DNA from 3 places in the Paenibacillus sp. cl141a genome. Region 3 is predicted to be linked to each of the others. Evidence: riboswitches for the same ligand, from Rfam matches in the RefSeq annotation. Region 3 holds a riboswitch; each other region holds the start of a gene.
The links. Region 3 has a riboswitch for thiamine pyrophosphate ahead of BMX45_RS05525 (ECF transporter S component). Riboswitches for the same ligand answer to the same signal wherever they lie in the genome.

Region 1 (10,870 bases), on a different contig from region 3:
TATTTCCAACATGGACGAATCCGAGATTTTGCCTGGAGCCCTCGAATTTATCCAGGCCTTGAAGGACCGCGGCATCAAGGTTGCGCTGGGCTCCGCCAGCAAGAACGCGATGCTGATCCTGAACAATACCGGCCTGACGCCTTACTTCGACGCCATCATCGATGGAACGAAAACCAGCCAAGCGAAGCCGGATCCCGAGGTATTTACGCTGGGAGCTCGCGAGCTTGGCGCCGACCCTGACGCTTGCGTCGTCTTCGAGGATGCCGAGGCCGGAATCGAAGCCGCCATCCGTGCGGGAATGCGCAGCGTCGGCATCGGTTCGCCCGAAACCTTGGGGCGCGCCAACCTCGTCCTTCCTTCCCTGGAAGAGTTAACGGTGGACCGACTGCTGGAGTTATAAGCGTGTGAGCACATGCGTTAACAGCATTCAGCAGCATCATCCCATATAGATATGCAACCATTTTTCCTAAACCTAAAGGAGCCGATGATTGTGAAACAATATTTAAAGCTTGATGAATGGTCAATTATTGAAGAGGGCTTTGATCCTCACACGCATGAAATCTCTGAGAGTATCTTCAGTATCGGTAACGGATTCATGGGCCAACGCGCCAACTTTGAGGAGTCCTACAGCGGTTCCTCCCTGCAGGGCAGTTATATGGCCGGGGTGTATTATCCGGATAAAACCCGCGTTGGCTGGTGGAAAAACGGTTATCCCGAATATTTTGCCAAAGTGCTGAACAGCACCAACTGGATCGGCATCGGCATTGAAATCGACGGCACGCCGCTGGATTTGGCCAAATGCACGGTGAAGGATTTTGTGCGCGAGCTGAATATGAAGGAAGGCTTCCTCTCCCGCCGCTTCACCGCTGTCACGGAAGACGGCAAGGAACTCCAGGTCGAGGCGGTTCGCTTTGTCAGCATTGTACGCCACGAGATCGGTGCCATCCGATATGCCGTAACGCCGCTTAATTTTGCTGGAGAGCTTACGGTTACGCCTTATCTCGATGGCGATGTGAAGAACAAAGACTCCAACTATGACGAGAAGTTCTGGCTGGAGGTATTCAAGGAAGCCGCTCAAGGGTCGGCCGCATTAACCGTAAAAACCAAAAAACTCGATTTCCATGTTACGTCCGCCATGTCTTATTGCCTTGTTAAGAACGGGACGAAGCTGGATCTTCAAGCCGAGCTGATCGAAAAAGAGAAATATGCCGCGAACCGCGTAAGCGTACCCGTATCCGAAGGCGAAGCCGTCACCATCTATAAATACGTGGCCAACGTCACTTCCCGCAATCATGGATTCGGCGAGTTGGTGGATGCTGCGCGTGCTGTGTTGGAACCGGCGGTGGAGATTGGATTTGAACAGCTGCTGAAGGAGCAGGCCGATGCCTGGGGCGACAAATGGAAGGAAAGCGATATCGTCATCGAAGGCGATGTGGCCGCCCAGCAAGCGATCCGCTTTAATATTTTTCAGCTGAACCAAACCTATAGCGGCGAAGACGACCGCCTGAACATCGGGCCGAAGGGCTTTACCGGGGAAAAATACGGCGGCAGCACCTACTGGGATACCGAGGCTTATTGCCTGCCGTTCTATCTGAGCACTGCCGATGCCAGCATCTCGCGCAACCTGCTGATCTATCGTTATAAGCACCTGGAAAAGGCGAAGGAAAATGCCAGAAAGCTCGGCTTCACCAAAGGGGCGCTCTATCCTATGGTGACGATGAACGGCGAGGAATGCCATAACGAGTGGGAGATTACGTTTGAAGAAATCCACCGTAACGGCGCGATTGCCTATGCCATCTATAACTATGTCAACTATACCGGCGACTTCTCTTACCTCGGCCAATACGGCCTGGAAGTGCTCGTGGAAATCTCCCGTTTCTGGGAAGAACGCGTGAATTACGTGCCGGCGAAGGACCAGTATATGATGCTGGGCGTTACCGGCCCGAACGAGTACGAGAACAACGTCAACAACAACTGGTATACCAACCGCATTGCCAGCTGGACGATGGAATATACGCTCGACGTGCTGGAGTATTTGAAAGAGAATGAGAATTCCCGCTATGCCGAGCTTACGGCGAAGCTTGCCCTGCAGGATGCGGAAACGGCCAAATGGCAGGATATCATCAGCAAAATGTACTACCCGATAGACGAGGAACTCGGCGTTTTCCTGCAGCAGGACGGTTTCCTTAACAAGGAGCTGGTGCCGGTGAAGGAATTGGACCCTGCCCACCTGCCGCTGAACCAGAACTGGTCCTGGGACCGCATTCTGCGTTCGGTGTACATTAAGCAGGCCGACGTGCTGCAAGGATTGTTCTTCCTTGGGGACCGGTACGATCTGGCTACAAAAAAACGCAACTTCGACTTCTATGAACCGTTCACGGTACACGAGTCCTCCCTCTCGCCATGCGTACACTCCATTCTCGCTTGCGAGCTCGGGTACCAGGAAAAGGCGTACGAGATGTACCTTCGTACAGCCCGCCTGGATCTGGACAACTACAATAACGATACCGAGGACGGCTGTCATACAACCAGCATGGCGGGAACCTGGATGTCGGTTGTGCATGGCTTCGGCGGCCTGCGCGTGAAGGACGGCGTATTGCATTTGAACCCGTTCATTCCGGGTCATTGGTCCTCCTTCTCCTTCAAGGTGATGTTCCGCGGATCCCGCCTGAAGGTTAACGTTAAAGGCCATGAAACCCTCATCGTAAACGAAACGGATACGCCTGCTGTCCTGAACGTGAACGGCAAGGAATACGCCATTAGCGGATTGGGAGAGGTAACGGCTGCAAGATAAAAGGTTCCGGAGCTTCAATGCGCCGGCCCATACAAAAACAAGAGCCCTGGAGAATCTTCCAGGGCTCTTGTTTTTACAGAAAACGGGCTCCTCTACATCATGGCTCATTCTTGAAGAACCCGTCTTCGTCCATGTCAGGCATCATCTGCAGGTTCGGCTTCAGCCATAAGCCGGGATCAGATAAATGCCATCGCTTTGCGCCTCCGTGCGGGGGAATTGCCGATTATGTATGTTATGAGTAGATCAGTTGAGTATGAGGATCACGCGGAGGGCGTTCGGCTGGCTTCCCAAACAGATACCCCTGCGAAAGCTCGATCCCGATATCTCGGCAAAAATGAAACTCCTCCCGTCTCTCGATGCCTTCTGCAAGCACCATGGCCCCAAAATCATGGGCCATGTTCGTGATCATTTCGAGCTGCTTCTGCTGGGCGGGATTTCGATCGCAATGGTCGATAAGACTCCGGTCGATCTTCACATAATCCGGCTTAAGCTTAATCATCTGCTCCAATGTGGAATAACCTGCGCCGACGTCATCCATCGCTACCGAGATGCCGTGGCTTCGATAAACCTCGAATATCGATTGCAAATGCTTCACATCGTCGATTCTCTCGGTTTCCACCACTTCGAATACGAAATCCCTCGGATCCAGATGGAGCCTGTCGATCGTATTGAAGGTGTGGCTCAGACACATCTGCGCATCATATATCGAGGACGGCAGGAAATTCACGAACCGCTTCACTCCGATCGGAAGCCACTCGGCACTGGTCTCAATCGCACTGGTTCGTGCCGCCTGGTCCAGGAATGAATGCAGTCCGGTTTTTCGGGCTGTCTCAAACAGCTCGTACGGCTGGAACCGGAGTCCCCACTCTACCGGTCGAAGGAGAAATTCATAGGCCACGATCTGTTCGGTTGGATCCACGATGGGCTGCATGTAGCTCGTAAACTGCTTATGTAAAATGACATTCACCATATCATAATGCTCCATCTGCAGTTCGAACTTCTGCATAGGGATCCACGAATGCCGGATTTGCGGAGCTCCTCCACGGGTAACACAGAAGGACAGCTCTTGACGAATCTTCAGCGGAAGGGGTTGCAGACACTCGATAATGGAGATCAGGTCCGCTCGTACCTTGTAGTTCACAGCACAACCCTCATTGCTCTCTTGTACCGCGTAGCCGTTCACTGCCAGCAATTGAATAAGCTCACCACTTGCAGGCTTCATATGAATGGTCCCCTGGTCCTCAATCGGTTCAAAGGTGCTGCAATTGTCGCAAATCATGTTCGTCCTCCTTGGCAAGCTAGCTCTCACTATGCTTCTTATCGGCATTTTGAATATGATTTCTTTGCATTTTATGGATTTTATATCGAAGTTATGACCTATTTTGCGAGAAATGCGCAAGATTCGTGCAATGAGTGCGCTAAATTCTACAATAATCGACTTATATTGCTCTTAACAACACATTGTCGATACCCGAATCTTTTATCTATTCGACTTTTTGATCCAACAGCTGCAGCAGCATCGTTCGCTCCACATCGAAATGCCAGCGGGCGTTTCGCTCTTTCGCCGCATACATCGCCGCATCCGCGCGACCGATCAGCTCCTGGTCGTTCCTGGCATGATCCGGATAGACCGCGATGCCGATGCTCGGCGTGGTTCGGACCTCATGCCCTTCCAGCTCATACGGCTCGCTCAGCATCGTCCAGATCTCTTCCGCCATCCAGATCAGTTCCTGATCCTCGCCGGCCGGATGAATCACTACCGTAAATTCGTCCCCTCCTAAACGGGAAACCAGAACGCCTTTGGATTCAAGGGTTTGAAGACGGGTCGCGACCTTACGAATCAACAAATCACCGGCGCGATGGCCGTAGCGGTCATTGACTCGTTTAAAACGGTTCATATCCATATATAACAGCCCTACGCGGGAACCCGCACGGTCCGCCTCCTGCAGCGAGCTCGACAGCCTCGCGTTAAAGTAGCGGCGGTTACAGAGTCCCGTAAGATCGTCGCGATGCGCCAAGGTCTCGCTCTGCATCAAGCTTTGATGCAGCCGGTCAAACAAGCGGTCATTCTCGAACTGGATCAGGATCTGCCTGATCAGAATCAGGATGACGCAGAGGGATAGGCCGGTAAAAAGCCCGTTCCATCCTCCGAACCGCTGCACCATAAGGGCAAACATCCCGCCAAGCACGCTGTAGGGAAGCAGATATCTTACGATCAGATTTCCGAACGAACGGGACTCCCTCTCATCCAACGATTGATTTCGGGCATCGGGAGCTGACCGCCCTCCTGCCAAACCAATGATGAATACCGATAACGTATAAAGCGGATACAGGTATGAACGAACTTCAACATGCTTATAATCGACGAGATACATATGCAGAACATCGGCGGCAATGTACATGCTCCCGCCAAGGCATATCAGGAAAACTGCCCGTTTTCTTAACTGCCCTGTGTTAAAATACAATACCAGGGTGAAGAAAATAAGCACCGTTGCGCACAGCGGATACAGCATGTCCACCCACAGCTTTCCCCACAAGGCTTCATTCGCCAAACCGTTAAGCTCAGGCTTGATGAAATATTCCCAACCTACCGTCATGACCGTTATGCCAACGATCACGATATCCAGCATAAACCGCACTCCCCGAAACGAACCTTGAACGTGGCGGAACAGATAAATGAGGGAGCTTGCAAACAGGATGATTTCGAATCCCCAGAATAATTGAGTCAAAATTGTCCGGAAAGCGCTCTCTTTCCCCAGCCAAAAATAACAAGCATCGATGATTCGAGCCGAGGCATCCGCCATCAGCCCGGCACTTACCATAAGCCAAAACCTTCGAAGATGCGGCTCGTAATGCCGACTGATCCGTAGTAAATAGACGGAAGCGGCAGCGGAAGCCATAATGACTAGAACACGCTGAAGCAATAAAGCATCAGGCATCCACAGAACCGTCATTATCTGAATGAATGCATATATGATGGCGAGTCGAATCCACAGATGATCTGCTGGATTTGGACTCATAAGCATTCCTCCTCGGCCAAAAGGCAAGCTTTCTTCAACGCTTGTTTGTTAGGTCTTTTGAATTAATAGTTATAGTTCTCATGATACTTTTTACCCACCTAAAAGTAAAGATGAGGAAATGAAAGAAAGACCATCGATTCTACTCTATTAAACCATCGCGCTCCAAAAGCTTTCCGTCCTCAAGACCCACTTGACGTATAGGAATTATGTGATAACATTTCATTCATATCTCATATGAATCGGAAAGGGTGTTTAGCCTTGTCACAGAAACGATTGGATCATGTCGGCATTGTCGTTCGGGACCTTGAAGCCACGATTGCTTTTTACACAACCGTCGTCGGACTTGAACTGAAGGATCGCCTTACCCATACCAATGGCGTCATCCAGCTGGCATTCCTCGGATTTAACGGCAGCGACGAAACGGAAGTCGAGCTTATCCAGGGTTACAGCGACACGCTTCCCGCAGAGGGCACCGTCCATCATTTCGCCGTCAGCACCGATAACATCGAAGCGGAATATGCGCGCGTTCAGGGACTGGATGTACCTCATCTTGACGAGGAAATCGTAACGCTTCCGAACGGGTACCGCTATTTCTTCGTCCACGGTCCCGAAGGAGAATGGATTGAGTTCTTCCAGCGCTAACCGCTGACGAACAGGTTCATATCAAAATGCTTCATCCCGTGAATGGTTAACAGGGTTCATTCTTCCAACCGCACAAGCCATGTCCAATACGAAGACCTGCCTCGTTCGCATCCCCTTTCGAACTAGACAGGTCTTTGCGTTAGGACTATAATAACGGGTGTAACGTCCGAAACTTCATAAATCCCGGGGGAGCTGGAATTAGGCCGGCTGAGAGTGTATCCGATGATACTGACCCTTACACCTGATCTGGGTAATGCCAGCGTAGGAAGTCCATGTTTGCGGCAGCTATGATTTGCCGTGGTATACACTTACGCCGTCATGCGTCCTGATATCATTCAGGGCGCTTTTTTTGTGGAGTCAACGAGGTCATAGAAAGAGAATTCAAAGGAGAGAAGACACGATGAAGAAGGGAAAATGGATGGCGCTGCTTCTCGCTTGCGCCCTGCTGTTGGTTGCGGCCGGATGCGGTACAGGCGGAAAGAACGAAAATACAGGTACCGAGGGCGCAGACGGCCAGGCGGCCGAAAAGCTCCGCGACGTACAGCTGATGCTCGATTGGTCGGCCAACACGAACCACACCGGGCTGTATGCAGCCAAGGAGCTCGGGTATTATGAGGAAGAAGGGCTTAACGTCCAGATCGTCCAGCCGGGAGCCGGCGGAACGGATACGCTGGTCGCATCCGGCAAGGTGCCGTTTGGCATCAGCTACCAGGAAGGCGTCACGCTTGCCAGAACCCAAGGCCTGCCGCTCGTCTCCATTGCGGCGATTATTCAGCATAATACATCCGGCTTTGCCGCCCCCAAGGACAAGGGGATCGTCAAGGCTGGCGATTTTGAAGGGAAATCCTACGGCGGCTGGGGCTCGCCTGTTGAGGAAGCCGTCATGAAATCCATCATGGAGATCGACGGCGCCGATGTCAGCAAAGTAAATATGGTTAACATGGGCGATGCCGATTATTTTACGGCCGTCAAACGCGACATTGATTTTGCCTGGATCTTCTATGCCTGGACCGGTATCGAAGCCGAGCTCCGGAACGAGCCGCTTGACATGATCTATGTGAAGGACTACTCCGAGCAGCTTGACTATTACACGCCGGTGATCGTAACGAACGAGAAGCTGATCCAGGAGGACCCGGAGCTTGTCAAAGCATTCATGCGGGCGACCTCAAAAGGGTACGACTATGCGATTCAACATCCTGAGGATGCGGCTGCCCTGCTGACGAAGGCCGTTCCCGAGCTGGATGCCGAGCTGGTTCTTGCCAGCCAGAAATGGCTAAGTCCCCGCTATCAGGATGATGCCGCCCGCTGGGGCGAGCAGAAAGCCGAAGTATGGTCGGGGTATGCGGACTGGATGTTTGAACGCAAGCTGCTCGAGAAGGAGCTCGATGCGGACAGCGCCTTCACCAATGAATTTTTACCGGAGAAACCATAGGATGCATTTAATTTGGAAGAGAGACGGCCTGTCCGGCAGGCTGCCTCTCTTCCATTACAATATAGCTTGCATGAAAGGATGAGTTTAGATGGCAAACACCCTCTTGAGCATACAAGTGATACCCAGAACGCCGGATGGAGGCGACAGCATTCCTTATGTGGATGAAGCGATCCGGGTCATTCAGGAGTCGGGCGTGAAATACGAGGTCCATGCGCTCGAAACCACCTTGGAAGGGGAGCTTTCCGAGTTGTTGAAGATCGTTGAGCGCATGCATGAGGCGCTGGTGAAAGCAGGAAGTCCCAGCGTCATATCCCAGGTCAAAATCGCGCACCATCCGGGCGGCATCAGCATGGATAAGCTGACTGAGAAATACCGTCCATGAGAAAAGGCTGGTGGAGCTCCGTTTGGCCGCCCGCTGCGGCGGTCCTTTTCTTTTTGACGGTATGGCAGGCCGCGGTATCGGTATTCGATATAGAGCCGTATATTTTGCCAGCGCCGACGGCTATCGGGCATGAAGCCGCCACCGGCGCCTCCGGCCTTTTTCAGCATACGCTGGCCACGCTGCAATTAACCCTGGTCGGATTTATGATCGGTACGGCGATCGGCCTTGTCATCTCGTTGGCCCTGCATCTGGTGCCTTTTCTCAAAACTGCCCTTTATCCGCTTCTTATTCTTAGCCAGAACGTGCCGACGATCGCTCTCGCCCCGCTCCTTATGATTTGGTTCGGCTTCGGCATGCTGCCCAAGGTTATCGTGATTACCCTGGTCTGCTTCTTCCCCGTAGCCGTTGCCGCCCTGGACGGACTGGCGCGTACCGACCGAACCATGATGAATTACATGCAGATGGCGGGAGCCACTTCATGGCAGATCTTCACCAAGCTGGAGCTGCCGCATGCGCTCCCCTCCATCTTCTCCGGGATCCGCATCGCGGCCACCTATTCGGTCATGGGTGCGGTGATCGGGGAATGGATCGGCTCAGACCGGGGCATCGGCTACTATATGATGCTGCAAAAATCCGGCTACCGTACGGACCGGGTGTTTGTTGCCATTCTGATCATCGTCCTGCTCAGCCTGCTGATGGTGCTGCTGATCACCCTGCTGGAGAAGCGCCTGATCCGCTGGAATCGAAAAAGTTAAACTACGGTGAACGGACATTTTCCAACCTATATAATAAGGAGGCTGTTTAGCGACATGACACATCAAGTATCCCTGCCGGATCATGACGGGCACCGCCAGTCCTCAACCGCGGTCCCGCCAGCGCCTGCCCTTGAGGTTCGCAGCCTTCATATCACCTTCCGCGAACGGCGCAGCGAAGTGCACGTGCTGGATGGCCTTTCGCTTCAGGTGCAGCCCGGGGAATTCGTCTCCTTGATCGGTCCTTCAGGCAGCGGAAAGAGCACGCTCTTCCATATCATCGGGGGGTTAACGGCTCCGGATGCGGGCTCCGTCCTCATGGACGGTCAGGACGTGACCGGGGAGAAAGGCCGCATCGCCTATATGCCTCAACAGCCTGCCCTCTTCCCTTGGCGTACGGTGGAGGACAACGTGCTCCTTCCCGAGGAGCTGAGAGGCACCTCGAAAACCGCCGCCAGGGAAAATGCCCGCAGCTGGATGGAACGGGCCGGACTTGCCGGCTTCGAGAAGGCGTATCCGCATACCCTTTCAGGGGGGATGCAGCAGCGGGCCGCTTTTCTGCGCGCGCTGATGAGTCCGCAGGAAGTTATGTGTCTGGACGAACCGTTCAGCGCGCTTGACGCGCTGACACGCAGCGATATGCAGCGCTGGCTGCTCGATATCTGGGAGGATACGCGCCGTTCGGTGCTGATGATTACGCATCATATCGAGGAAGCGCTGCTGCTCTCGGACAGCATCTATATCCTGTCGGCGCGGCCGGGAACGATCCTGAAACGGGTGGAGGTTCCTTTTCCCCGTCCGCGCAGGGAAAACATCCTGAACGACCCGTCCTTTATTGCGCTAAAAACCGAAATCTCCGCCATCATGCGCGAAGAACAGCACAAGCGTTGAGCCGCATAGGCAGGATACAAATGGTTAAGCTCCTGTATCCATCATTCAAGAGCGCTTCTTGGAGGCGAACAAGCGAGGTGATGTAACGATGAAATCATTCACGCAGACTGAAACGAATCTCCCTCTGCTGGACACCCATATTCATCTGGATCGTTATGCCTTCTCCGATCAGCAAACGATTCTTGCCGATATCCGCAAAAGCGAAGTTCAGTCCATCATCTCTGTCTCCATGAACCTGGCTTCCAGCAAGCGAAACCTGGAGCTGGCCAGGGAGTACGGACCGTTGGTGCGGCCGGCATTCGGTTATCATCCGGAACAGCCCGTTCCTTCCCCTGAAGAAACCGAAGAGCTGCTGGATTGGATGGATAAGCATGTCGACGACATGATTGCCGTCGGAGAGGTCGGCCTGCCCTATTATGCCAGGCTGGAAGCCGAAACGGAGGGCCGGCCGTGGGATAACCGCCCTTACGAATGCCTGCTTGAGCAAATTATAGCATTTGCGAAGCGGCATCATAAACCGGTGATACTGCACGCTGTATATGAAGATGCGGATACCGCATGTGATTTGCTCGACAAATATGGCGTCACCCGCGCCCATTTCCATTGGTTCAAGGGCTCCCGTGACACCTTGCGACGGATGGCGGATAAAGGCTGCTATATCTCCTTCACGCCCGACATTCTTTATGAGGATGAAATTCGCGATATTGCCCGTATGTATCCGGAGCATCTTGTCATGACCGAAACCGACGGCCCTTGGCCGTTCGATGGCCCGTTCACCGGACAGATGACCCATCCCAAGATGACGGCTTCAGCAGCGGCGGCATGGGCCGAGCTTCGCGGGCTGACCGTTTCCGAGGCTCGCAGGATTTTTTACGAGAATGCGGTTAGACTTTACGATCTATAAAAAAAGAATTCCCGTTCCGTTCAAGCCGGTTGTTACGCAATCGGTTTGTTTTC
Region 2 (10,870 bases), on a different contig from region 3:
CCAAGACCAGAAGTAGCACCAAGACCAGTAGTAGCATCAAGATCAGTAGTAGCATCAAGATCAGTAGTAGCATTTTAATACCAGCAGTCACCAAGATACTCGTTAACGGACACCAGTTCCCTTATTATCCTGATTAACCCCCGATTCTCAGATCTAACGGACACAGGATCCCCTATTACCTCAAAAAGGTGCCTATTTGCGATCAGATTCTATGAATAACGTATCTAGTGTCCGTTAGCTCTCAAAAATTACGCCTATTCAGCTAAATAACGTATCCTCAGTCCGCTTGTCCTCGATCTGTAGCACCAAGACCAGTAGTAGCACAGATCAGTAGTAACAAGATAAAGCAGTAGTACCAAGACGAGCGGTCCCACCAAACCAGGAGTAGCACCAAGACCACCAGTACTCTCAGCTATCTACTCTAAGTTATGCGGTTTTACATTCGTTTTGGTCGGCAGCCATCCATGCATCCCCTTGGGACACCGAATCCACCCATGTCCTCCCTGTAATAACGCTCGCTTCACGGCAACTTTTTACGGCATCTTCACCACGATCTCCGCCCCTGCAACATAGGTCATCGCTTTGATGTATTCCGGGTGTTGGGCACGCTGTTCCATTTCGACCGGAGTGAGGTCCTCCATTCGTGTCTGTACCCACCATAAGTTGCCGAACGGGTCCCGTACCCGTCCCACCCGATCGCCGAAGAACAAGCTCGTTGGCTCCGTCACGGAGACCGCTCCTGCAGCCAGCGCTTGCCGATACACATCATCGCAATCCTCAACATACAAACGGAGGTATGCCGGGCTATCCGGCCATTCCGGCTTCGCGTCAAACATCATGACGACGGCATCTCCGATTCGCACCTCGGCATGGCCGATGACACCATCGCCAACATAGACGCGGGCTATCTCTTCGGCCCGAAAAGCCTTTTTGAGGAATTCGATCAGCGCTGCGGAGTTTCTTGAGATGATCCACGGCGTCACGGAGGTGTAGCCATCCGGAATGGGTTTAACCGCTTTCGGTTGGTTTGTCATAAATACGCTCGCTCCTTTAAATTTCATTTATTTGAATTGTGTTTATGCACTCATTATGCGGGGGCATATATGACAGCCGAGCGTCAGTGTTTCCGGAATGAGTTTGGGTAGCCTGCGTTTTTATCTTGCGAAAAGACAGCCGCCACCGTACATCGTCACAATCACGCGGTCGGAGGAAGGTTTCGAGCTTGAGGTTCCGTCCACAAACTGTTAACGTTTGACACCACCCGCAATCCTATGTACAGTATTAAACAAAAGAATAGGAAGTCCACTAGGGGAGCCGTTGGCGGCTGAGACAAGAGCGTATCTTGGACCCTTTGAACCTGATCTAGTTCGTACTAGCGTAGGAAAGTGGAGCCTTCGAACATGAGGTCTCGGTGCGCTTTTTGGCGTACCCGGGCTTGTTGACGAAGCCGCTCCAGTTTTCGGGGCGGCTTTTTAGCGTTGTCTGAAAAGTCGTGTCTTACGGACTTCCTGCTCTTCAATATGTTGGAGGTGGGGACAAACATGAGTTTCACGCAAACGCTCCGTCAGCAGGCGGGAGGCATTTTTCAAGCAATCTTCGATCATCCCTTCGTAAAAGGCATTGCCGAGGGGAATCTGGAGCGGGAACAGCTGATTCACTATGTGAAGCAGGATTTTGAGTATTTGAATGCCTACATGCGGATTTACGGAATAGCCATATCCAAATCGACCAGCCGGGAAGAGATCGCAGCCTTTAACGAACAGATTTCATTCATTCTGCACAGCGAGGTGCACCCGCATCAGAATTTTTGCGCAGCCGCCGGGGTGACCTATGAAGAGCTGCAAGGATATCCGCTGGCTCCGTCCGCGCATCATTACATCCGTCATATGCTGACTGTAGCACATGAGGGTAGTTTGGGCGAGATTATGGGCGTGCTGCTGCCGTGCCCATGGACGTACCTGGAGATTGGCCGCAAGCTGTTGAATGAAGTGAAGCCGGATGCCTCCCATCCGTTTTACGACTGGATTTCTTTTTACGGAAACCGGGGGGAAGACGCAACAGCCAAATTCCGCGACCGTGTCGATGCATGGGCGGAGCGTGCGACGGCAGCCGAGCGGGAACGGATGAGGGAGCATTTTATGCTGAGCTGCCAGCTGGAGTATCTGTTCTGGGACATGGCTTATAAGCAGGAGGAGTGGCCGGTGCAGCTGGAGGCTGCGGTGCTGTAAAGAGCGATGTTCACAAGCACATGGAATTCCATTATAGCGAAGAGAGGCTGATATAAAATGCGTTCATGGGAAAAAGAGGTTTCGGCGCTTTTAACGAAGGTACAGCAGACGAGCCCCCTCGTTCACAATATGACGAACGTGGTGGTTACGAATTTTACGGCTAACGGCTTGTACGCGCTGGGCGCGTCGCCGGTCATGGCTTACGCGCCGGAGGAAGTGGCGGATATGGCCGCCATCGCGGGCGCGCTCGTATTGAACATCGGCACGCTGAACCGCGAGCTGGTGGATGCGATGATGATCGCGGGACAATCGGCGAATGCCCATGGCGTGCCGGTGCTGCTGGACCCGGTCGGCGCGGGAGCAACCCGTTTTCGGACGGAGTCGGCGCTGCGGATCCTAAGCGAGGTGAAGGTTTCGCTCGTGCGCGGAAATGCGGCTGAAGTCGCTCACCTTATCGGGGAGGTCCGCGAGATCAAGGGCGTAGACGCAGGCAATAGTGCAGGCAGCAATCATGCCGAGCTGGCCGTGCGGGCTGCGCGCGAGTTAGGCACGATCGTGGCCATTACCGGTGAAGAGGACGTGATTACCGATGGAACGGAAGTGCGCATCATTGCTGGAGGGGATGCGCTGCTTACGAAGGTAACCGGCGCAGGCTGCCTGCTGACCTCGGTGCTGGGTGCCTTTGCCGCGGTGGAAGCGAACCTGCTGCTTGCAGGTACGGCGGGTCTGGCCTTCTATGGGGCCGCGGCGGCGAAAGCTGCTGAGCAAACGGCAGATCTGGGACCGGGAAGCTTCCAGATCGCTTTCCTGGACGAGCTGGCGAAGCTTCATCCAGGATCGCTGGAAGGGTATGCCGCTGTACTGGAAGCGGGAGCGGCGGCTGCCGGAGGCACACGATGAGCGAGGCTCGCATACCCCGTGCCCTGACGATTGCCGGGTCTGACAGCGGCGGCGGCGCCGGCATTCAGGCCGATCTGAAAACCTTCCAGGAACTCGGCGTGTACGGCATGTCGGCGATTACCGCGATCACGGTGCAGAATACCTTGGGGGTTCACGGCGTATATCCGCTGCCGCCAGAAGCAACTGCGGAGCAGATTGAAGCGGTTGGCTCGGACCTCGGGATAGATGCATTGAAGACGGGCATGCTGTTCAACGCCGAGATTATTAGGCTGGTTGCTGACCGGATTCGGGCATTCGGCTGGGGGAAGGTCGTTGTCGATCCCGTGATGATCGCCAAGGGCGGAGCGGAGCTGCTGCAAAGCGAAGCGGTGCAGGCTTTAAGAGAAGATTTGCTGCCGCTGGCGATGATTGTCACCCCCAATATACCGGAGGCCGAAGTATTGGCGGGGATGCGTATCCGCACGATGAACGATCGCAACGAAGCGGCGAGACGCATTCATGATCTGGGGCCAAAGATGGTTGTGATCAAAGGCGGGCATGACGAGGGCGTGCTTGGCAGCGGTAAAGATCACGAAAGAGATAGGGGGCCAGCTATAGCGGCGGGTATGCAGCAGGAAGAGTTGCCTCAGTTCGAAAAGACGTACGGTCAAACGAGAACTGCCATGCCTGCTGGGGAGTATAGGGGGGGCCGTTCGCTCTTTTCCAACGATGACGCTAATCCCGAAAGTCATCCGGTCATCGACCTCGCATACGATGGTACGGCCTTCACAGAATTATATGGCAAACGAATTCATACTGTTCATACGCACGGTACCGGCTGTACTTTCTCAGCGGCCATTACCGCAGGCCTGGCTCAAGGCTTGAGCGTATACGATGCGATTCAGAGCGGGCGCTTATTTATCCAAGCGGCCATTGAGGACGGATTGAACCTGGGGCAGGGACAGGGCCCGACCAATCATTGGGCATACAATCGCCGCCGTCAGGAGGTGCTGCGATGACGGGCAGAGTGGCACCCGAGATCATGAGACGGCATCTGCAGATGTACCTCGTGCTTGGCAGCGTGAACTGCAGCGTCGAGCCAAGCTTGGTCGTGCAGGAAGCGCTGGCTGGAGGCACAACCATGGTCCAGTTCCGTGAAAAGGGACAAGCAGCACTCGCCGGGGAGCCGATGATTCGGCTGGCTCGCCGGATCCAGGATCAGTGCCGCCAAGCGGGCGTACCCTTCATCGTCAATGACGATGTGGAGCTGGCACTGAAGCTGGACGCCGACGGCGTGCACGTCGGCCAGGACGACGAATCCGCGGCTTCCGTCCGCGAGCGGATCGGCAACCGGATTCTCGGCGTTTCCGCCCACACGGTGGAAGAAGCGCGGCGCGCGATTCTCCACGGCGCCGATTATCTTGGGATCGGGCCGATCTATCCGACCCGCTCGAAGGATGATGCCAGAACTGCGCAAGGCCCGGCAATTCTCCGTGAGCTTCGCGAAGCTGGAATCCATCTGCCAATCGTTGGGATTGGCGGGATTACCGTGGAGCGCGTGGAGGAAGTGATTGGAGCGGGTGCGGATGGCGTCGCGGTGATATCCGCCGTGACGGGAGCGGAGTCGGCGAGGGAGGTAGTGGAGGCTATTGTAGATAAGTGCTTCAGGTAGTTGGATGTTTTCATGAGAAAGGATTTTTACAATTAATAGAACTTACTATAAAAAAAGAGTGTCGAAATTTTTCGACACTCATGATTTCTTTTGACATGGGCGGTCCCGTGAATAAGGTTGCGTTCCTGTTCGGCTCGGCCATGATCGGTGAAGGCAACTATGAAATTATGGGCCAAATTGCCGTTGCCATCTGTGTTCCTCCGATTGCCATGGGACTGGCGGCCATGATGAACAAAAGGAAGTTTACACCTGCGGAACGTGAAGCTGGAAAAGCAACATTTACGATGGGATTGTTCGGTATTACCGAAGGAGCGATTCCATTCGCGGCACAAGATCCTCTGCGCGTCATTCCGAGTATCATGGTCGGTTCCATGACGGGTTCGGTGATTGCCATGTTGGGCAGTGTCGGTGACAGCGTAGCCCATGGCGGTCCGATTGTAGCCGTACTCGGTGCCGTTGATAATGTTTTGATGTTCTTCCTCGCTGTCATAGGCGGCGCAGCCGTATCGGTTATCATGGTGAGCCTGCTCAAGAAAGATGTTGCAGCTGTGACACCGGCAGTTGTTGGAGAAGGACCAGAAGCGATAGAGGATCCTGCCGGAGCAGGTGAATCGTCGACAGCAGACGCGGATGCACCCGTGGCTGTGGACCCAGCGGAAGTGACTTCAACCGTGACCCATAACGGTACAGCAACCGAAGCACCTGCTATCCGCGTCGAGAAATTGACAGATATTGTAACAATGAATCTTATTAACCTGAATCTGACGGGAACAACCCAGGATGCTGTTATCGACGAAATGATCGGTGTATTGGAGCGGAATGGGGCGATCAGAGCTGACGGAGATTTTAAACAGGCCATATTAGCCCGGGAACAAGAAAGCTCCACCGGCATCGGCATGAATATTGCGATTCCTCACGGTAAATCGGATGCTGTCCTGAAACCAAGCGTGGTTTTTGGTATCCAGCAGGATGGCGTCGACTGGAAGAGTCTGGACGGGAGCGAAGCCAAACTGATCTTTATGATTGCCGTGCCGCGTAATAGTAAACAGAATGCGCATTTGAAAGTGCTGCAAATGTTGTCACGAAAGCTGATGGACGATGATTTCAGGGAAGCGCTCTTGGCGGTGACAACCAAGGAAGAGGCCTATCGATTGCTCGATCAGGTGCATTAATTCAAGACGCTGAGTGAATTCACCTAGACCAGCCCCGCACAGAAATGAGCGGGGCTGGTTTTGTACGTTTCTCGGCTTACTTTCTGCAAATCCACGAATTTGCTTGTCAGCCGGCAGCATGCCAATCGCTTTTACAACAATAACTCCATGGCGGCGCGTTCTTTGTCCGCAATCTCGAGCAAGAGAGTGGACGCCTGCTGCAGCTCCTGGTGGTTACCTGATCTTCCCGCACGGTCGATCGATGCGGAGACACTGGCCCACATTGGCGCGATCTCCGTAAACAAAAGGTGGGCTTGTTCGATTCTCGGGTCTTCCAACCGATCGGCGCAGTCCTTCAAGTAATCCCGATACAGATTTCGAAACAAGGCACCGCCGGTTCCCGCACGCTCCATCAGCAATGCGGTCAGGCATAAATCATGTTCGAAATGGTTGCTGCGGGAAGGCCACTTCAGAATCTCTTTGCTCATTTTTACAATGCCTTTATTCCCGATATTGCGAATGGGCGGGTTCAAATAGTCATGCGCATTTTTGGTCAAGGATTCGCGTAATGCGGGAACGAGCGGCGGTAAGGCGTCGATTGGCTCGAGCGTAAAAGAGCGATTTCGGGAACTCATGGCTCCTTTTGCGTTTCTGGCTGATGCCAAGCTTGTCAAACGCGTCTTCACCAGCCCGCCTTGTTGTCTGGTATCTGCCATATAGGCATATTCGTCATCCACGCCGTATAGGACCGCATAGTGACCGGCAAAGTGCACTTTGTTCGTGAAATAATCCAAGTAATAGGAATCCAATTTCAGCCCAACCGGAATTCCGCGTTCGATGCAGCTCCGTACGTTCCGCCACGCTTTATCGACGGACGACGTTTCTTGAACATTAACGGTTAAACCCAGCCTGTCGGCGAGGTTGGCCGTCAACTTATCCACTTTCACCCTTCCTCCGATGAACGGAAAATCCATTCCCTTCGAGTCCCAATAAATGAATCCGAGCCCTTGTCCGAGTCCGAACAGCATCGGCTCCGATAGCCGGACTCCCGCAAATTGCATTAAATTGCCCATGGTGGTCGTTTCGCAATGTTCGCCTTGATAAGGAACGAAACCTTCAATGAATGTGGTCATCTTCCCTGGTCTCCTTCGACAATTCATTAATTAGACTGGCAACGAACGCTTGCTCACTCTCCATTAGGCTGATCGGATGCAAGAACAGCGCCCTTACGTTCAGCGGCAATCGAATACCGCCTTGGGATTCGAATTTTTGCTTTATGCCTTCTGAAACCTCTTGAAGAAAATCCGACCGCTTCCGCAAGGCAGCTATGGCCATGTCTTTCCCGATAAGAGGCAAAGCGGCCAAACCGAGATCGAAGCGGTTGTCGCGCTCCCGTGCTGACGAAAGACTGTCAAGGATTTCATCTTTCAGTTTGACCATACCGGCTTCGGTGAGGGCAAACCGGGTCGGCATGGGTCCCTTGCCGGATTTTTCGTCGGATTCCTCGGATGCAATCCATCCTTTATCGCTCAGTTTCTTCAGCCCTACGTAGATTGAAGTCGTGCCGATGTTAGCCCATTCCCGATAGCCTCGTTGGTCGACTAACTTCTTGATATCGTACCCCGAAGCTTGACGACATTCTGCGATCATTTGCATCAGCATGAATTCGACGTTTGAAATAGGGTGCATGAAGGACCCCCTTGTCTTTAATATTTCACATATGAAATATAACACTAGTGAAATAAAAAGATCAATAACGGCAATCATGACAGGCTCGTATGGCCAGCCAGGAGACGGTTGGCTTTTTATGTCGCATGTCGAGTTCAAGGTCAGTGCTTCCGAAGAACGCCTAAGCGGGCGCTTTCTCATTCCTGACTCGATCTTGGAGGAGAAATCGTCGATTACACTCCAATTAAATCTTATGAAACTTGCTGTCATTGCGTCCTCAAGGCTACACTAATATCATCATGAAACAGACAACGGTGGATGAAAGGAGCGATAGCCTTGAGGCATGGAAGCGGCAAGACCTCATTGGCAACATTTGCCGGCGGTTGTTTCTGGTGCATGGTGAAGCCGTTTGACGAGCTGCCCGGCATCCATTCCCTGGTTTCCGGCTACACGGGCGGCCATACGGAGAATCCGACCTACGAAGAAGTAGGAACGGAAACGACGGGGCATTACGAGGCCGTGCAAATCCGGTTTAATCCGGATGTGTTTCCATACTCACGGCTGCTGGACATCTATTGGCGCTTGATTGATCCAACGGATGCGGAAGGCCAGTTCATGGACCGCGGGGCGTCTTACCGGTCGGCGATTTTCGTGCATGACGAAGCGCAGCGCGAGCATGCGGAAGCCTCCAAGCGCAGCCTTCAGCTTAGCGGCCGGTTCAAGGGGAAGATCGTGACGCCGATCCTGCCGGCGGGTCCCTTTTATCCCGCGGAGGATGTCCATCAGAACTACTATAATACCCACCGGTATGACTATAACCGATATTATGAGGGTTCGGGCCGGGATTCTTTTGCGAAGCGGCATTGGAGGCGGAAAGAGGATGAGGATGAGCTGCGCAGGCGTCTTACCGCAATCCAATACGCGGTGACGCAAGAAGGCTTGGACGAGCCTGCCTACGATAATCCGTATTGGAATCAAGCAAGCCGGGGAATTTACGCGGACGTGGTGAACGGCGACCCTCTATTCAGCTCGACCGATCAATATGATGCGGGTACGGGATTGCCGGCTTTTAGGAAGCCGCTGCACGAAGGATATATCAGCAAAAAGGGGGATCTCCGCGGCGGCAAGGTACGCACCGCGCTCTACGGCAGATTGTCCGGCTCTTACCTGGGACATCTGTATCATGACGGGCCCCAGCCGGGCGGCCTGCATTATCAGGTAAACTCCGCGGCGCTGCGTTTTATACCGGAGGAAGCGCTGGTCCGGGAAGGCTACGGGGAATTCGCCGGGCTGTTTGAGTAGGGAACGGATGGAGGTCATCTTATGATAATCAAACTGCTGTACCTTGCAGTGAATTTGTTTTTTCTGGCAGGGATACTGCTCTCCCCGTATAGCCCAGCTTCCAAAGTGTTGATGTATATCGCCATGAGCCTGATTCTGGCGTTCGCATTCAAAAGATTATCCAAGGAAGAAGGCGGGGGAGAAGGATAGTGCCGTAAACTTCACCTATACCCGTTCTCTCCCACCCGCATGGCTGGCGCCTCCGTTAGAATAGGATTGGGCAAGACCCATTTTTGCGTCCATGTGCGGAAAGGAGTGACGTTGTTGAATACGATTCATATTCACAATGGGATACAGATGAGAGGCCTTGTTCCTTAGGATAAGTCGAGGTTTAAGTCCTCTCATGCTGTAGGGGGAGGAAAAAGAGCAAATGATGAAGTTAACGACGATGGTTCGCGGACTTGCTGGTGACAAGGCCGCCCGCGAGCTGATCCGCAACTGGGAGTTTGACGAGGGAACGCTGAAGTTTTGGCAGGCCAGCTCCAACTTCGTATATGTGTTTAACTGCAATGGAGAGCGCTTTTTCCTCCGGTTTAATTTTGAGGAAGAACATACGGCCCAGCAGCTGGCGGCCGAGCTGGAATTCATGCAGTATTTGCTTAAGCACGAGTACCCTTGCGTCGCGCCGATTTCTTCCGTGAACGGGAAATGGATCGAGACGATTCAGGTACCGGAGGGGCAGTATCACGGCGTCGTCTTTAGCGCCGCCGGAGGGATTGCATTACATGGCACCCCTACCGCGTCCCAATGCAGGGACTGGGGGAAATCGCTCGCAAGGCTGCATACGCTGTCCAGCCGATATGAACCTGGAGCCGTAAGGCGAAGAAGCGTCGAGGACATCCTGCGTTTGATCGATCAGGTGCTGCGGCGGCATCCCGGGGAGCAGGATGCGATGGATGAACTTCATCGGATCAGTCTATGGCTGCAGTTCCTGCCGGCGTCGAGACAGACGTACGGCTTGATCCACTATGACTTCCAGCTGGATAACATCTTTTATGAAGCGAAGGAACGTTCATTCCACGTGATCGATTTCGACGATGCCATGTACCATTGGTATGCGGCAGATATCGTCACGGCTCTTGCCGATACCGAGTCGGAGCATGATAAGCAGGCATTTCTGAAAGGGTATCGCTCGATCCGAAGCCTGGATCACGAGCTGGAGGCAGAGTTTTCAAGATTTCAAAGATTCAGCCGTTTGTACCGTTTTGCCAGCGTGCTGCGTTCCCTGGAGGACAGCGAGTTGGCCGATGTCCCCTCTTGGTATGAGGGGCTTCGCACGAAGCTGCTGCGCGATTGCGAGCAGGATAGACAGGGGTTCAGGGAACCGTGGTAACCGCACGAGCCATGACGCGCAGCTTGGATGCTGGCTGCTAGCAACCGGACGGCTTTAGTGGGCTAATCGAACCAGGAAAACCACATCGGGCACGGTGTGGTTTTTTGTCGTGGCTTCAAGGCGGCATCAGCCGAAATCATCCCCATGGGTCGCATCGGGCAAGCAGAGAGCGGGCGGAAGCGAAAAAAATCCCTTCAATTTTATATAAATTGTCGAGAAATGGTAAATATTGCTTTGTTCGCCGTTCAGGCATTTGCTATGATTTTCGTACTAGGCATAAAGAATTAGAGGAATGGAGCTGAAACAATGAATCGAAAAATGATTTTATCCACGGCCGCGTCTCTTCTGGTCGGGGTAGTGGCTGGCACGGGCATCATGATGAACGACCAGGCTTACCAGTCGGTCAAGCAGGCCGTGGGAGGAAGCGCAACGAACAATGCCATTGGCGGGATTGGCACCGTTGCACAGATCGACCTGTCCAGCATGGATATTGAGAGCGCATTGATGGTCGTGCAGCAGCAGCGGACTCAGATGCTGGATGAGCAGCTTAACAACCAGATTCAGGACGTGCAGAAACGGAACGAGGAAATCGCCAAGA
Region 3 (10,870 bases):
GCCATGCCCTGCTCCATCAGCTCCGTGACAATGCCCCATTCTTCCCGGAAAAAGGTGTCCAGCTTCTCCCACTGCGGATAATGCGACCGCTTCAGATCCGGCAGCATCCCCAAATCCATCTTCTCCATCTCCTGAGGCAGACAGATCAGGATCTGATGGATTTTCTCCAGAACGGTAAGCGTCTCGTCCGCCGCAATTTCGCGTTCGCGCTGCTGGATGTGACGAATCATCCCGTCAATGATATGCTCAACGATTTCTTCCTTGGATGAAAAATGCTCATATATCGTCCGTTTGCTGATCGCAAGGCCGCGGGCCAGATCACTGACCGTAAACGTAAACCCCTGCCGCTGAATCAAGCGGATCGTTTCGTTCAATATTCGCTCGCGCAAGTGGCCAAACCCTCCTTCTGGTACTGTAAATACTCTATTGGTACCATTAGTATTATAACGCCTCAATCAGCATAAAATCCAGACATGATTTTTAAATTAACAGGATAGAGTACACCTTACATGCACTAGAATCGCAGGAGGATACATATGGAAAACCTTCAAAGACCATGCTTTATCGGAAGCTGGATCACATAGAACGGACGTTTTATCTTGCGAGGCAAGCAAGCCAGACCCTCTGGAGTTATCAACAAAAAAGAGCCTGCTTACAAGCCGTAAGCAGGTTCTTGTCCGGAGAACAACGGTTTAATCAAACCGCACGTCGCCAATGCCGAACCAAGGAAAATATCCGGCCGCAATATAGGCGCAGCAGGCGGCGGCTGCCAGTAAACCGACGACCAGAAGATCGTAGCGGGAATATCGTGACGGGTAATAATACGTTCGGGCCTTCGCCCGGTCCCCGTCAAATTGCTTCGCCTCCATCGCCGCAGCCACCCGATGTGCCCGGCGAATGCTTTGCGCCAGCAGCGGCACCACATACATGCCTGCACGGTTCACCATGCCGCGAACTCCCCGAATCGGGCGGACTCCCCGTACCTTCAAAGCCTGGCGGCGGATCACATATTCCTCCCAGACCATGGGCAGCAGCCGGATCGAGGCCATGAAGCTGTACGCATACTTCGGTGCCAGCCTCAGCTTCTGCATCAGGCTGTAGAACAAATCCACCGAGGACGTTGTCGTGACAAGCAGCAGCCCCTCCGATGCAAAGGCAATCCCCTTAAAGCCCAGATGCAGCCCCCGATAGAAGCTTTCTTCCGATACCCGGAACAATCCCCATTCCCACCAGATCGTCTCCCCCTTACCGAACAGCATCATGGAAGAGGCGGACGATATGAAGGCAAGCAGGAACGGAATGAAAAACAGCAGCATCTTCCACGGCTTCACCCCGCTGAGCAGCACGAGGCAAATCATAAAGACAAAGGCCTGATACATGACAAAATCAAGATCATGGGTCAGCACCGTCATAAAAAACAGCGCACAGATCAGTCCCAGCTTCACCACCGGATTCGCCCGGTGCAGCCAAGTGATCCGCACAGGATTCCATATATTCATGCGTTCACCCCCGTATGGAGATAACCGGACGCAGCCAGCGTATCTCGCGACGCATCGGCGCGATTCGCTCCGTCCGTCTCCCGTCCGGATTCCGTCCCGCTACACCAGCGCGGGGAAGGCAAACTTGACGTCAACCGCCCCTCTCGAATCTCCCAGATGTGCGTGGCCGCCCGCTGCGCGATCTCCATTTCATGGGTCACCATGAGAATGGCGGTTCCGGCGCGGCGCAGCCGTTCGCACATCTCCAGAATCGCGAACGTGTTCCGCGCATCCTGTCCGAAGGTCGGTTCATCCAGGAGCAGGACGGCCGGCTGCCTTGCCATGGCCGTGGCAACGCTCAGCCGGCGCTTCTGGCCTGTCGAGAGCTGGTACGGGTGCCTGTTATCCATGCCGTCCAGCCCAAAGCGTTCCAGGCAGCGGTCGGCCCGTGCCTTCGCTTCATCCGGCGGCATATGGTCCACCAGCAGCGAGTACATCACCTCATCGCCAATCCGTTCCGTCAGAAACTGAAGCTCCGGATTCTGAAACACGAATCCGATTTGGTGCAGCTGCCGCTCTCTCTTCTTCCGCACTTTCCTGCGCTTGCCCTGGATAACCTCCTCCCCGCAAAGCACATAGGTCCCTTCGGCGCGCAGGAGCCCCATCAAACTGAGCAGCAGCGAGCTTTTGCCTGCGCCGTTCGGCCCGATCACCGCAATGAAATCTCCGGGGTATACCTCAGCCGAAGGAAGAGAGACGACCGGTTTCTCCCATCGCAGTCCCCGGAAATCATCTAACCGAATGACAGGCTCCCCGAGTTGGGGGTACGATGAGTCTGCCTCATGCATGAAACTTCCCAGCTCATCGCCTGGCGCGTCTACCGGAGCAAACAGCTCCCGTCCTGCCCGAGACTCCGCATAATCCTCCCATACGTCGGGATACCAGATGCCATACGCCTGAAGCTCGCGCGCATACTCGGCGAATATCGCTGCCGGCGGACCATCGCCCAGAATGGCGCCATCCGGGGTGAACAGCACCACGCGGTCCACGTATTGGGCCATTTCTTCAATCCGGTGCTCCACGATAATCAGCGTACGCCCTTCCGATACGGCCTTCACCGCAGACCAGATTTGCTCCCTGCCTTCCGGGTCGAGCAGCGCGGACGGCTCATCAAGGAACAGCACCTCCGGCTCCAGCAGAAGGGCTGAAGCCAGCGCAAGCCTCTGCTTCATCCCCTGCGACAGATGACTGATCGGCATATGCAGCTCCTGAAGGTCAAGCCCAACCTCATGCAGGACGGCTTGCATCCGCTCCTTCATCTCGTCGCGGGGAACGCTGAGGTTCTCCAGCACGAAGGCCAGCTCTTCATCCACGTATGGCATGCAGAACTGGGTATCCGGATCTTGGAATACATATCCCCAAGAGCGAGGCACCAGCTGGGCTTCGCATTTCATCGGCACCTCCGTGGCGCGGGGAATCATTCCGCTAAGCACCTGAAGCAGCGTGGATTTGCCGCAGCCGCTCGGACCGAGCAGCAGCACCTTTTCCCCGCGGGCAGCCGAGAAGGACAAGTCCTTAAACATCAAACGCTCCTCGCCCGGATACTTCAGGCGCAGTCCCTCCACATGCACGGCCTGCTCCGTACCCGCCTCGGCGGTTGAAGACGAAACCCAGCGGGCGGCGGTTTTAGACATGGCGCGGATCATCCAGTGCTTCATAATCCTTCTTGGACGCAGGGCGCAGCAGCGATGTAACGCCTGTACGATCCAACGCTTTGGCCAGCAGCAGCATGAGCAAGCCGGCGATGACGGCGCCGCTGAGAACCCGCATGCCATACTTGGCGAGGAACATCCAGGTCTGCAGATCATCGGTATAGCTGTAATAGAAGTCCATCACCATCGAGCCGACCGCCGCGCCGGCACCGGCAATCGCCACCGTCCACGCCGAGGTGCTCCGGTAACGGAACGCCGCGAATACCAATTCCGCGCCCAGCCCCTGAATGAGCCCGTACAGCAGCAGCGTCAGTCCCCAGCCGCTCCCGAACAGCACTTCCACGTGAGCCGCCGCCACCTCCGCGATGATGGCCACTCCCGGCTTGCGGATCAGCAGGTAAGCGAGCGTGGCCGCTGCGAACCACATGCCGTATAACAGTTCATCCGCTTCGAAGAACAGCGGTTTCAGCAGATTGTAAACCGATCCCCAGAAGTGATAAATGACGCCGAGCACCAGCGATACCAGCACCGTCACCAAAATATCGCTCAAACGCAGCCCTTTTCTAGGCTGTACCCCCAATTTTTCCTGCACTGACGTTCCCATAACAACACATTCCCCTCTCCACCGCTATTTTTGTATAAACACAACAAAAAACCGTCTGGAAAAACGCGCAGACGGAAAAATAGGCCCTATGTAGGCAGGGTCGGATATTCTCTACGCTGGCATTACCCAGTTCAGATTAACGGTCAACAGCGGATAGCAGCTGCAATCTCAGCCTGATTCACTCAAGCCCCCGTATTCCCTATTCGGTTTCATGTTAATCTTAAAATACACATTCGTTCCCCAATTAGCAAGAACCTTTTTTCAAAAATGGCTATTTATTGATTTCCGGCTCATTCTATGTCAATATCAGAGTGATTGGCTTTTCCACCCAACGTTTTATTGCCGACACCTATGCACAAAGGAGAATGACATGGCTAAACAATTGCTGCGTCTGATGACCGAGCTGTCCTCCCGCAAGTGGCTGTCCCGCATCATGGGGCATTGTTCCCACAGCCGGCTGAGCCGTCATCTAATACCTGCATTTATACGAATCTACCAAATCCCGGCGCATGAAGCGGAGAAGGAGATCCACGAATACCGTTCGCTGAACGAATTCTTTTCCCGCCGGTTAAAAATAGGCCTCCGTGCCATAGACGACACCGCCGATGCCATGATAAGCCCCGTCGATGCCACGATTTCGGCGATGTGTACCGTCAACGCCGGCACCATCCTCAGCGTCAAGGGACAGGATTATACCCTGAGCGAGCTGCTCGCCAAGTCACCGAGAATGGAGAATTATATCAACGGTTATGCATTCGTATTGTATTTAAGCCCGACCGACTATCATCGCATACATTCCCCGGTAACCGGCATTCAAGCGGAAAGCGAGCATTTGAAGGGCCGGGTATACCCCGTGAACGATTTTGCGATGACCCATATCCGGAACGTGCTCAGCCGCAACGAGCGCCTCATTACCTATATTGCCCATGAATTCGGCGAAGTTGCGGTCGTGAAGGTCGGAGCCATGAACGTAAGCAGCATCCGTTATGCCGACGAGAGCGTGAAGAAATACGACATCGGCGACGAACTTGCGTACTTTGAATTCGGCTCTACCGTCGTTCTCTTGACAGAGAACGGCACGTTTACTCCGCGCGGCGACTTGGAACCGGGCTCCAAGGTGAAGATGGGAGAACTGCTCGGTTTGCTGCACCCTTCCACAGCCCGAAAAGGGTAATTCCTTTCTCCTTCCAAGCATACGCTATAAGCTAAGTCCACGAAACATGCGACGGATGAAGGAGGATTACCGCCTGCTCAGCAGCCGGTAAATGATCCGCTGAAACAGCCGATCCGGCAGCAGTCCCTTGATCCGAGCGGTCAGCCGCGTGCCTCGGGGCAGCGTATAGCGGAACCTCGGTTTGGTCATGGACGATATGCTTGCCACAAGAAGGGCTACCTCCTGCGGATCCCCGCTTTCCCTGGCCGTCCGCTCGGAATAATCCAGCACGCCCTTCAGCAGATCGCTGTAGGGTGATCCTTCCTTGACCGCCAGCCCCCCAAAACTCTTATTCCAGATCGGCGTGCCGTAGGCACCGGGCTGGACCAGCACGACATCGATGCCAAAGGGCATCAACTCCATGGACAGGCTCTCGCCGAACCCCTCCAATGCAAATTTGGACGCGGCATAGGGACCATAACCCGGAAAGCCGACCCTGCCGCTAATGCTGCTCATGAGAATGATTTTGGACCGTCCGGTCTTGCGCAGCAGCGGGAGCATATGCTGCGTCACCGATACGGTCCCGAAGAAATTCGTCTCCATCTGCTTTCGCCAGCCCTCCAGCGGCACTTCCTCCACCATGCCGCCCACCGCCTCGCCGGCGTTGTTCACCAGCACGTCCAAGCGGCCGAACTTCTGCTCCAGCGCCGAAGCAGCAGCCTTGACCTGCTCCTCGGCACATATATCCAGTTGGAAGATGTGAATACGATCGGTAACATCTGCTTGTTCAGCCTGAGTCAACAGCTCTGCTGCCGCTTCAGGTCTGCGAAGACCTGCGGCCACGTCATAACCTGCTTTTGCCAGCTCCAGACTGATCAGCAATCCGAACCCGCTCGACGCGCCCGTGACCAGCGCAACCTTCCTTGCCCCCGCCGTTACCACCGGATCACCGCCGGCTCCGCCAATGCCGTTATTCCTCTCACATGCCAACATCCTTCCTTTATCCAAAATGCCTAATCCCTTACTTTTTCGAGCTCTGCTCTTAAGCGTTTTATGTATATTTCCAATATAACAAATTTTTGCAATGTCAACAGAGTCTATCGCAGCTGCATCCCTTTACAACGTAATCAGACAAACTCCCTGTCCGTATAGGCACCCACTAAATAGCCCCACAAAGCGGATACTTTGCGGGGACTCCAAAACATATCAAAAAAAGGGAGCTTGTCAGCTCCCTTTTGCGTGTTTCCATCGAAATGCGTATATGATAACGGGATTCAACGACACCCGTATGTAGGCTAAGGTTCCTTTAAAACCAAACGTCCTGATGATTCGGATTCGTCGTCTTCATGCGGCGCAAGCGATTTCTGAAAATACCGCACCCGCCACGACTGAAGAAACGTCCACGCACCCGTCTTCTTGGGCTCATTCCCCTCTCCCCCCTTCATAAGAAAAACGTCTATCGACGTACTTGCATAGAAGACAGACCGCATTTAGCGGAAGTTTTTCTTGCGATATCAGGAAGGCTCTTGCTTCGAATTTATACTTTCTGATATCTTAAAATGAAACTGTACGTCGTTTTTACCCTAAATCGCTAGCTATGAAACCCATAGGCCCCTTCCACCAAGCAGGTAAGTTATGGAGGGGCGGGGAATCACCGAATTTCGGATGGGCTCTTGCCCGTATACTGCTTGAATTGTCGGCTGAAGAAGAAAATATCCCGATAACCCAGCGCGTCGGCCACTTCCGTTACGTTCATCCCTTGATGCAGCAGTAGATGCTGCGCCCGCTCGATCCGCATCTGAATGATATAGGATTGCACCGGCGTGCCGATCAGCTCCTTGAACTTGATCGAGAAGTAGCGGGGAGACAACCCCGCTCTGGCCGCCAAATCCTCGACCCGATGGGGAACCCCCGGGTGCTGGCGGACGTAATTCGCGATTTCATGGATCGCCTCGGACAGCTGATTGCTCGCTTTTTTGACCACCGGCGCATCCAGATCCGAGCGCAGCAGATGAATCATCAGCTGCTTCAGAATGAGCTGGCCCTCTTCCAGTGAACCATAGGGCTTGTCCAGATACAAACGCACATAGCGTGCAAGCAAATATTCGAAATCCATCGTTTCCGTCAGCTTGCGATAAGATGCCGGAATCTCTTCGACCGGGTCGGTCACGTCAAAATGGATATATGTCAATACGAGCGGCTTCTGCGGATTGTGCGTCGCGCTCGTATGATCTCCGGGTCGGAACAGGAAGCAGCTTCCTTTTCCCACGGTAAAGGGCTCGTCATTAAGCTCGACCGTGCCTTCGCCGCTCCATACATAGAACAAATCGTAGTTCTGCATGGGCCTTTCGCGTTTTTGCCATTTCCAGCCCGGCTCGCAAACGATTTTGGCAAGCGCAGGCATGATTATAAACGAAGACGGCGATGCATTCAGCATCTCGTCATAACCCCCTCATCTCATTCAAAAATTGACCTCTTTCCCATCATACCCGTTTTTTATGTTTTTTGCATGTCCTGCCATGCCTGCGCCATCCGGGCAACCCCTTCTTCGATGCTGGATATGCCGAGATGCGAGAAGCCGAAGCAGGCGGCAGGCGGCCCGGGCGTACGATGATAGGCCGCCGCATCCCGAAACATGACGCCGCGCTTGCGGGCAGCCTCCTGGAACAGGGCATACTCTTCCTCGGAGCGCAGCCAGTTCGCGTAAACGTGCAGGCCGGCATCGCCGGGGTGAAGGCGAAACAAGCCCGAGGCATGGGTTTCCATCCCATGGCGAAGCGCCTCATACCGCGCGCCGTACAGCCGGGTCATTCTTCTGAGATGCCGCCCGTAACCTCCCCTTACAATAAAGCGGGCCAAGGCACGCTGCTCCAATACGGCTGGCGAGATCGGCTCATACAAAGCCTTGGCCTGAACGACCGCCTCAACCAGGCTCGGGGGAAGCACGGCATAACCGATGCGGAGGCCGGTGAACATCGTTTTGGAGAATGAACCGACAAAGATGACGCGTCCCTCATCGTCCAGCATTTTCAGAGGCTCGATCGGCTTGCCGCCCCAGCGGAATTCGCTGTCGTAATCATCCTCGATAATAAAGGCCTGGCGGCTTCGCGACCAATTCAGCAGCGCCCTTCTTCGCTCCAGCGGCAGCACCGCGCCCGTCGGGTATTGACGGCTGGGGCTTACGACAAGCAGGCCGGCGTCCCATTCGCACGGAATCAATCCGGCATCGTCGACAGGGGACGGCAGCGGAATCCCGCCGCTCAAGCTTATGCCCCGGTGGATTCCCTGATAACCCGGATCCTCCATCACCACGTGATCGCCGGGATCAACCAGCAGCTGAAACATCAGGACAAGCCCCTGCATGGAACCGCTGAAAACCACGATATGCTCGGGTTCCGCCTGTATGCCCCGCGTGAACCGAAGATGTCCGGCTATCGCCCGGCGCAGTTCGATATCCCCTTCCGGCGGCGCTCCGTTCTGCAGCTCGGCTCCCCCGCTTCCCCCTGCATAGGATAACGCGCTCCGCCACTCCGAATAAGGGAAATCCTCCATAGGCATCCTCGCATTCGCGAAAGAGATCGTACCCGGGGGAGGCTCCTTCAGCAGCAGCTGTGCCGAGACATAATCCCCGCTTTGGCTCATCAGGCGCTGCCCCCAAGCGGAGAGCGCCGGCGCCCGATCGGCCAATGGCGGCTGGTCTGCCGCGGCGGCTATTCCCTCGGCCACGTAAGTTCCGCTGCCCTGCCGGGATACGACGTAACCCTCGGCCATCAGCATGTCATAACACTGCGCGGCCGATCCCCTGGACACCCCGTAGAGCCTGGCCAGCTCACGGGTGGCGGGAAGCCTCGTGCCTTCCGGCAGCTTGCCGCTATGTATCGCGGCGCGAATCGCGTGGTACAGAGCCAAATATTTATATCGATATTGTTCCACATAGGTCTCGAACGGCAATCCAAGCTCCATGACGATGTCTCCTCTATTTTGGGATTACGATTAAATTGGACTATACAAATTACTCTAAATTGGCGCTTTTTTCTTGTCAATGAACATCGTATGCTGTTATTCAAAATGATAGGGGGAGCATGTAACCATGAGAAGAGACGAATTTGCGATGGAGGATCCCCAAGAGATCGAGGACTTCCTTCGCGGGATGAGCTTTGGTTTCCTTGGAACAGCCGATGAAGAGGGAATCCCGCGTGTAACGCCTTTGAATTTTGCCTATGTCAACGGAGCGTTCTATTTTCACGGCAGCCGGATGGGGGAGAAAATGGACCATCTCCGCCGGACGCCCGCCGTATGCTTCACCATAGCGGATGAGTATGCCCTCATCCCTTCCTATTTCTCCGACCCCGAGATGGCATGCCCGGCCACGGCCTATTTCAAAAGCGTTACCGCTATCGGCGAGGCCGTGATCGTGGACGATCTGGAGGAAAAAGCGCTTGCGATGGAGGAGCTGATGCAAAAGCTGCAGCCTGAAGGCGGATACCGCGCTATCGACGCGAACGACCGGGCTTACACCTCCAGGCTGAAAGGGGTAGCCGTCATCCGGCTGACTCCGCAGCGAATGAGCGCCAAGTTCAAGTTCGGCCAGAACCTGAAGCCCGATCGGCTCCAAGCCGTCGTCGAAGGCCTGGCATGCCGCGGCAAGAATCGGGACGAGGAGACGGCAGGACTGATTTGCAAGTATCATCCTGGACCGCGTTAAAGCGTTACATTTATCCGTGACGGTTCCTAGGGTAGGTGGTATAATGTTAGGCAATGAAATCGTAAAGGCAACTTGTCACCTGCTCTTACCTTAACCAAAAGTATTCGGAAGGAAGGAATCAGTTCATGAACCCATTGGTTGGTCAATTGAATGGAAAAATGCAAGCTGGCAATCCGCATGTGTACGACATGCTCTCCACACTCGGCAGGGAAATCTATTTCCCGAAGGAAGGCATCCTGAGCCAATCCGCGGAAGCGACGAACCATGCGAAAAAATATAACGCTACAATCGGCATTGCAACCGAGGGCGGAATCCCGATGCATCTGGGCGTCATCCAAGACAAACTCTCGGCTTACCAGCCGAAGGATCTGTACCCGTATGCCCCTCCGGCCGGCAAGCCGGAGCTTCGCTCCGTATGGCGGAACAAGATGATTCAGGAGAATCCTTCGCTTGAAGGCAAGAACTTCAGCAATCCGATCGTCACGAATGCGCTGACGCATGGACTTAGCATTGTAGCCGATTTGTTTGTGGATGAAGGGGATGCCGTCATTTATCCCGACAAAAACTGGGAAAATTACGAACTGACCTTCGGCATTCGCCGCCATGGCATTCATGTAACCTATCCTCTCTTCACGGACGATATGAAATTTAACGCCGACGGACTTCGTCAGGCTCTGCTGAGCCAGAAGGATAAAGGCAAAGCCGTCGTTCTGCTGAACTTCCCGAACAACCCGACGGGCTACACGCCTGGCGCGGAGGAAGGGGCGGCCATCGTGTCCGCGATCCAGGAAGCTGCCGAGGCCGGCATAAACGTTGTTGTCGTAACGGATGATGCGTATTTCGGCTTGTTCTTTGAAGATTCGCTGAAGGAATCGCTCTTCGGACGCCTGGCAGGCCTTCATCCTCGCGTGCTTCCCGTGAAAGTCGACGGTGCTACGAAGGAAGAATTCGTATGGGGATTCCGGGTCGGCTTCATTACGTATGCGGCTGAAGATAAAGACGTGCTGGACGCTCTGGAGCAGAAAACGCTAGGCATTATCCGCGCAACGATATCCAGTGCCTCCCACCCTTCGCAGACCTTTGTTCTGGAGGCGCTGAAATCGCCGGAATTCCAAGAGCAGAAGGAAGAGAAATTCGTCATCATGAAGGGCCGAGCCAACAAAGTGAAGTCCATCCTGGACAGCGGCAAATACGGCGATGTTTGGGAGTACTATCCGT

Region 1: linked by a shared signal. The riboswitch ahead of BMX45_RS13200 (ABC transporter substrate-binding protein) and the one ahead of BMX45_RS05525 (ECF transporter S component) in region 3 are both predicted to bind thiamine pyrophosphate.
Region 2: linked by a shared signal. The riboswitch ahead of tenA (thiaminase II) and the one ahead of BMX45_RS05525 (ECF transporter S component) in region 3 are both predicted to bind thiamine pyrophosphate.

What each region holds. Positions count from the first base shown of each region.
Region 1 covers NZ_FNZO01000004.1:87,879-98,748, forward strand. The annotation lists gene pgmB (beta-phosphoglucomutase) at 1-400, shown strand, start outside; gene BMX45_RS13180 (glycoside hydrolase family 65 protein) at 491-2,794, shown strand; gene BMX45_RS13185 (EAL domain-containing protein) at 3,027-4,073, opposite strand; gene BMX45_RS13190 (GGDEF domain-containing protein) at 4,279-5,814, opposite strand; gene BMX45_RS13195 (VOC family protein) at 6,073-6,456, shown strand; TPP riboswitch at 6,632-6,741, shown strand; gene BMX45_RS13200 (ABC transporter substrate-binding protein) at 6,857-7,888, shown strand; gene BMX45_RS13205 (MTH1187 family thiamine-binding protein) at 7,977-8,270, shown strand; gene BMX45_RS13210 (ABC transporter permease) at 8,267-9,025, shown strand; gene BMX45_RS13215 (ABC transporter ATP-binding protein) at 9,080-9,913, shown strand; gene BMX45_RS13220 (TatD family hydrolase) at 10,002-10,817, shown strand; gene BMX45_RS13225 (aspartyl-phosphate phosphatase Spo0E family protein) at 10,850-10,870, opposite strand, start outside.
Region 2 covers NZ_FNZO01000005.1:465,418-476,287, reverse strand. The annotation lists gene BMX45_RS17420 (VOC family protein) at 534-1,034, opposite strand; TPP riboswitch at 1,298-1,401, shown strand; gene tenA (thiaminase II) at 1,542-2,228, shown strand; gene thiM (hydroxyethylthiazole kinase) at 2,286-3,128, shown strand; gene thiD (bifunctional hydroxymethylpyrimidine kinase/phosphomethylpyrimidine kinase) at 3,125-4,126, shown strand; gene thiE (thiamine phosphate synthase) at 4,123-4,779, shown strand; partial or broken gene BMX45_RS17395 (fructose PTS transporter subunit IIA) at 4,860-5,951, shown strand; gene BMX45_RS17390 (BtrH N-terminal domain-containing protein) at 6,083-7,063, opposite strand; gene BMX45_RS17385 (PadR family transcriptional regulator) at 7,047-7,619, opposite strand; gene msrA (peptide-methionine (S)-S-oxide reductase MsrA) at 7,935-8,900, shown strand; gene BMX45_RS31355 (hypothetical protein) at 8,922-9,089, shown strand; gene BMX45_RS17370 (phosphotransferase enzyme family protein) at 9,310-10,272, shown strand; gene BMX45_RS17365 (hypothetical protein) at 10,579-10,870, shown strand, end outside.
Region 3 covers NZ_FNZO01000002.1:90,925-101,794, reverse strand. The annotation lists gene BMX45_RS05540 (TetR/AcrR family transcriptional regulator) at 1-389, opposite strand, end outside; gene BMX45_RS05535 (energy-coupling factor transporter transmembrane component T family protein) at 693-1,499, opposite strand; gene BMX45_RS05530 (ABC transporter ATP-binding protein) at 1,496-3,172, opposite strand; gene BMX45_RS05525 (ECF transporter S component) at 3,165-3,794, opposite strand; TPP riboswitch at 3,886-3,998, opposite strand; gene asd (archaetidylserine decarboxylase) at 4,165-4,968, shown strand; gene BMX45_RS05515 (oxidoreductase) at 5,035-5,940, opposite strand; gene BMX45_RS05510 (helix-turn-helix domain-containing protein) at 6,599-7,384, opposite strand; gene BMX45_RS05505 (MocR-like pyridoxine biosynthesis transcription factor PdxR) at 7,444-8,910, opposite strand; gene BMX45_RS05500 (pyridoxamine 5'-phosphate oxidase family protein) at 9,038-9,652, shown strand; gene BMX45_RS05495 (aminotransferase class I/II-fold pyridoxal phosphate-dependent enzyme) at 9,778-10,870, shown strand, end outside.